One region of the Lysinibacillus sp. NPDC058147 genome, then DNA from elsewhere that is predicted to be linked to it. Evidence: riboswitches for the same ligand, from Rfam matches in the RefSeq annotation. Region 1 holds a riboswitch; the other holds the start of a gene.
What was found. Region 1 has a riboswitch for FMN ahead of ribE (riboflavin synthase). Riboswitches for the same ligand answer to the same signal wherever they lie in the genome.

Region 2: another riboswitch for FMN. It lies ahead of ACFVT8_RS09910 (ECF transporter S component); the one in region 1 lies ahead of ribE (riboflavin synthase).

Annotation. Positions count from the first base shown of each region.
Region 1 covers NZ_JBHVUJ010000004.1:177,200-180,399, reverse strand. Annotated here, with positions in the region: gene ribH (6,7-dimethyl-8-ribityllumazine synthase) at 1-287, opposite strand, end outside; partial or broken gene ribB (3,4-dihydroxy-2-butanone-4-phosphate synthase) at 547-1,140, opposite strand; gene ribE (riboflavin synthase) at 1,171-1,809, opposite strand; FMN riboswitch at 1,951-2,076, opposite strand; FMN riboswitch at 2,199-2,324, opposite strand; gene ACFVT8_RS13570 (SDR family NAD(P)-dependent oxidoreductase) at 2,538-3,200, opposite strand, start outside.
Region 2 covers NZ_JBHVUJ010000003.1:81,599-84,798, forward strand. Annotated here, with positions in the region: gene ACFVT8_RS09905 (sodium-dependent transporter) at 1-1,167, opposite strand, end outside; gene ACFVT8_RS09910 (ECF transporter S component) at 1,321-1,908, opposite strand; FMN riboswitch at 2,129-2,326, opposite strand; gene ACFVT8_RS09915 (RNA polymerase subunit sigma) at 2,642-3,200, opposite strand, start outside.

The sequences.
Region 1 (3,200 bases):
TCATTACATACATAATCATAATGTGTTGTTGAGCCACGGATTACTGTACCTAATCCAATAATGGCATCATATTTCTTTGTTTCAGCTAACTGTTTTGCAATGAATGGCACTTCAAATGCACCTGGAACCCATGCTACATCAATAGAATCCTCATCCACACCATGACGCTTTAAACCATCTAATGCTCCGTCTAATAATTTACTTGTAATAAATTCGTTGAAACGACCTACTATTACTGCTATTTTTAAATCCGTACCAATTAATTGTGCTTCAAATGTTTTAACCATTTTTAATCTCTCCTCTTTTATCTTGTCTAATCATCATAAAGTGGGGTTGATTTCCGTTCCGACTGGGCGCTTTCCTGGGGGCGTCCGATGAGCCGCTTCGCTTGCGCTCCATGGTCTCATCTGTGACGCTAATCCCCAAGGAGTCACCCAGTCTCCACTCCAATCAACTTATATACTAGAGTACTTTTTACAAATGTTATTCCAAACTTTTATTGATGATCCTTTATATTGTCTGTGTGTTTTCTTCTATTATTTGTTGACGACGATATGTTGCCAATGCTTCAATTGAAATCATTTTTAAATGATGTTGTGCTGCATATTTAACAAGGTCATTAAAGCGTAGCATTTTGCCATTGTACCCCATAATTTCACAAATAATGCCCGCAGGAATACTATGACAAAGCTTGGCCAAATCAATTGTAGCTTCTGTATGTCCTCTACGCTCTAATACACCATTGTCCTTTGCAATTAACGGGAATACATGGCCCGGTCTACGAAAATCCGCAGCTTTTGCTTGTGGCTCTAGCATTTTTTGTATAGTCATTGCCCGTTCAAAGGCGCTAATTCCAGTTGTTGTGTCTACATGATCTACACTAACGGTAAATGCCGTTTGATGATTATCTGTATTAATACTGACCATAGGCGCTAATGCTAATTTTTGTGCAAGTTGCTGTGAAATCGGTGTACATATAAGACCTCTTCCATAGGTCGCCATAAAGTTAATCGTTTCAGGTGTCATAAATTCCGCAAGAGCGAGTAAGTCCCCTTCGTTTTCTCGGTCCTCGTCATCTACTACAATAATCATCTTACCTTGTTTTAAATCCTCAATTGCTTCTTCAATTGAATGTAGCAAAATCGCCACCTCCTGTTCTTAAAGTGTTGTTTAAAACCCGTTTTGTGCTAAGAAGTCTCTTGTGATGGTCGGCGGTTCCTGTCCATACTTAAGTTGATGCAAAATGTATTTACCAACTAAATCGGTTTCTACATTGACGAGATCACCAATCTTCTTCTTACCTAAAATCGTTTCTTTGTAAGTGTGGGGTATCAGGGATACTGTGACACCGTTTTTCTCGACCTGAAAGAGTGTTAGACTCGTTCCATCAATTGTGATGGAGCCCTTTGGAATACAGTAGCCCGTTAGCTCCTTTGATAATTCAATATCAATATAGACTGCATTTGCCAATGGCCGCTTGCGTACTATTTTCCCTACCCCGTCTACATGTCCGGAGACAAAATGACCACCGAAACGCCCATTAGCTGACATAGCGCGCTCTAAATTTACCGGATCTCCAACTGCGAGCTGCTGTAAATTTGTTGCGCTTACTGTTTCAGGCATTACATCCATCGTTAGCTCTTGTTCATTAAAATGTATCACTGTTAAACAAACACCATTGACCGCTATACTGTCCCCGAGCTTTACATCCTCTACCATTTTCTTTGAAATAACGGTAATTTTCATACTTTGTCGATCGCTTTGCATGGTTTTTAAGGTACCAATATCCTCAACAATTCCCGTAAACATTTTTTCACCTACTTTCAATCATTTAATAATTTTCGTTCAAACAAAAAACCCCTTAATTTAAAGGGGTTTGGGAGTTCATATACATAAGACGTCAACAAATAAACCTCATGGATATAAATTTTTTCCATAGGCTGTCATCTCATCGTTCTTCTCCCATCCAGACTGTCACTGTCGGTTTTGGATTTGCACCAAATCAGCTTGCGCTCACGGACTTTGAATTGCTTCATCACCGCCGATTGGGAATTTCACCCTACCCCGAAGAACTACTACTATTCAATTTTTTAGCCAAATAAAACAAAAAACTACTTCCCGACGAAACGATGGGAAGTAGTTAAAAAGTATACTCAAATAAACCTTATAAACTCAAGCGAATTTAAAAAGCTCACACTTTTACCCTTCTCCCATCCAGACTATAACTGTCGGTTTTGGATTTGCACCAAATCAGCTTGCGCTCACGGACTTTGAATTACTTCATCACCGCCGATTGGGAATTTCACCCTACCCTGAAGGATATTTTTATTTAGCTATTTCTTACGATAACACTATTTTATTATATTATCCAGATAATTGTTTATAAAAATTTACTCTAATCAATTTCACATTCACTACATAAAACAAGCCACACCTTTGATCATTAATAAAGATCAAAGGTGTGGCTGTTCCATAGAGACTTCTGTAACTGTCGTTTCACTTACGTTACATAAAAAACTTGCTGAAAGAAGTTAAATTTAAACAGTCAAACTACCATCAACAGAGACAACAGCACCAGCCATGAAGCTTGCTTTATCTGAAGCTAAGAATAGAACCGCTTCTGCTACTTCTTCTGGTTCACCATGGCGTCCCATACGTACACGTGACATTTCTTCTGGCACGTATCCTGTTTTTGCAAGTGTTTCACCAACACTATGAAATAATGGTGTAACGATACCACCTGGACACACAGCATTTATACGAATACCTTTATTTGCATACTCGATCGCTACGCCTTTCGTTAAACCGATTACTGCATGTTTACTTGCGGAGTATACGGCGATACTGTGTTCTGGACGAATACCTGCCGATGAAGCAGTATTTATAATCGACCCTTTACCCTGCTTTTCCATTACTGGGATGACATATTTCATGCCAAGAAAAATACCTTTTACATTGATATCCATAAGACGATCGTATTCTTCCAATTCTACCGCTGTAAACGGTGCGAATTTTTGAATAATGCCAGCGTTATTGAAGAATACATCTATACGTCCATATGTGTTTACCGTTTGCTGTACATAATTCTGAACATCCTCTACTTTGGAAACATCCGCTTTAACGAATATTCCTTCACCGCCATTTTGTTGAATTAATTTTAGGGTCTCTTCTCCAGTTTTCTCGTTAAAATCAACAAGCAC
Region 2 (3,200 bases), on a different contig from region 1:
TAACGGAAGCATTAAATTAGATACTAAAAAGTCAGTTGCATCAAAAATTGTTTTTCCAAAGATTGATACGTCCGCTAATGTACTAGATGAAAGAGCCGCAGGAATCGCCGCTACAAATACTACTACGCCTAGTAGCATTGTCAATGCTGGACGAGACATATGCCCTTTCTCCATAAATGCCGCTACAATAATTTCATATAAACTAAACGAAGAGGTTAGCGTTGCAAATAAAAATAATATTAAAAACATCGCTAAGAAAATTTCACCAAAGGGCATTTGGCTAAATGCTGTTGGCAGAACCATGAATAGTAAGCCTGGTCCAGATGCAGGTTCTAAATTAAAAGCAAATACAACAGGGAAAATTGCCAATCCTGCTAAGAACGATACAAGCACAGTGAGAAGAACAACGGAGCCCGCAGAATTCGGTAAGCTCACATCTTTCTTTAAATAAGAGCTGTACGTCACAAGACAAGAAAATCCTACCGCTAAGCCAAAGAAGGACTGCCCCAACGCTTCTAATATAGCCTTTCCAGTTATATTGGAGAAGTCCGGCCACAAGAAGAATTTAACCCCCTCCATTGCTCCATCTAATGTTAAAGCCCGCACAACAAGCACAATAAACATTATAAATAATAAAGGCATCATCCACTTATTAGCCTTTTCTATACCATTTTGCACACCAAGTGAAATGACTAGTACATTTACTAGCGTAAACAATCCTAAACCTAGCAATGTAATCCAAGGTTTTCCTACAATCTTTCCAAATAGTTCACTAGGATCAACGGCAGGATCAATAACAGCCCCAGTCACACCAAGGCCACTATAGATAAAAATCCAACCTCCCACAACACTATAAAAACTTAACAATAAAAAACAACCGAGTACACCCATACGACCAACCCAAGCCCAGCCTGTTTTCGTAGGTGCAATTTTTTTATAGGCAGTCACAGCTTCAGACTGTGTACCACGACCTAAAACATATTCTGATAATAACATCGGTAAACCAATCAACAATGTAAATAGAACAAAAATAAGGAAAAACGCTCCCCCACCACTTTGTCCAGTAACATATGGAAGCTTCCAAATTGCCCCTAGACCGATCGCCGCTCCTGCCGACGCTAAAATAAAGCCTAGTTTACTAGACCACTGACTCTTTTTTTCACTCATCTCTTCAAACTCCTCTAACATTCTAAGCTCTTCCTTATTCTACATTAAAATAGTAAACCCGACTAGATTAATTCTATATGTTACTTTTGCACAATATTATCCAACTTATATCAAAAAACCTCGAGCATTTAACAGCTCGAGGTTTCATTTCAATTATTTTGTTAAATACATGGAACGCTGATGATTAATCCATTTACGCATTGTTGTGAACAGTAATGCCATGATGATAGTAATTAAAATACCTTTCACAATGTTAAATGGCAATATACCAGCTACGATCATTTTATATAGTGAATCACCTACAACAGGCTCCATACCTAAAAAGTAAGTGTACATAGGTAAAAATACTGCATAGTTAAGAACGCTCATACCTACTGCCATTATGATTGTTCCAGCAGCTAAACCTCCGATAAGGCCTTTAACTGTTTTGACACGATTAAAAACAAAGCTCACTGGTAAAATAAATAAAATACCTGTTACAAAGTTTGCGATATGCCCTACTGGTACTCCCGTTGGCGTACCTGAGAAAATCCAGTCCAACACATTTTTAAAGAACTCTACTAAAATACCGGCTACAGGTCCCATTGTGATTGCCGCAAGTAATGCTGGCATATCACTGAAGTCCACTTCCAAAAACGCTGGAAACGGCGGAATAGGGAAATTAAAAAGCATTAATAAAAACGAAATACTGCTCAGCATACCAATCGTAATAAACGATTGAAGTTTAACATTTTTCTTCATAGAAAACTCTCTCCTCTTTGCTGATTCAATCTCGCAAGAAGAAAGGTTACGACCAAATCAATTATTATCATGAAAAAACCCTTATGCAAAAGAGCACAAGGGAGAATAGGCATGATTAAAGAACGCCATTAATTAACTATTTTTGAGCATACGCTGTGTGAAGCCACAGCGAAAAACGCTCGTGCATAGCTAAATTCATAACAATAAATGACGATCGTACCTCCATCTTCTCCCATCCAGACTTTAACTGTCGGCCTTGGAATCGCACCAAGTCAGCCATGCAAAAAAATATTTGCACAGGTCGCGGGCTGAAGAGCATTTAGTAAATCATACGAGCTAATATGACTTAAAGGAAACATTAGCGATTTACAACTCTATTACCGCCGGTCGGGATTTTCACCCTGCCCCGAAGATGAATCAATATTTTTTTATTTCATAGCCTTACTATAATGAATTATTAGAGAAAAGTAAATAGCTTTGCTTAAAAAAATCCGATTAAACTCGTATGTTTTACAGATACTCGATTAACTTCTTTATAATATGAAAGTGTAATCAGTAGAGGTTTTCCGCAATCTGACTGCATATTAGTGTTCACCAATCAGACAATTTAACCTTCCCTTAACTTCTTTGTTATTGGTGTTATAAAATGTCAAGAGCATTCACGCACATACATCGGCGAGAATGCTCCAAAATATTCTATAAGTTTCGTTTGTCTATTTGTTGTTATGCTTTTTTACGGCATATATCGTTTATTGGCTCCTACAGGCTTTGGCAAGAAATTTTTTAAATCAAATCCTTCCCAGCTCTCCTGTACAACATTGTCTAGACGTACTTGTTTATCAAAGCTAGCAGCAGTGAGCATCATAGCTTCAATTAATTGAGTTGCACGAACTGCATCCATAGTTGTTAAATCAAGTGGTTCATCAAATGTAACAATAACGCCTTCTGCTACCTCTTTTACAGTGTATGTTATATTTTCCGGTACGACAGGAACGTATGCACCATCATTATTATTTCGCATAACAGAAAGAGCTTCTGTTACAGTAGAAAAAGATTTACGAGAATCAGGTGATAAATATTCGATCCCATTCTCATCTCTATATAAATAATAATTAAAATGATTTGAGCTTGTTAATGCCATAGGCTTACTTGGATCTTCTTCCTTGGAAAACTCGTAGGCGGTACCATCAGGATTTTCGAACTCAATATCCTTATACTCCGTGTCTGAGAATGTATCCTGTAACGTCCCTAAATATTCGTCAGTATCTGCAGAAGCGACATCATAGTCATTT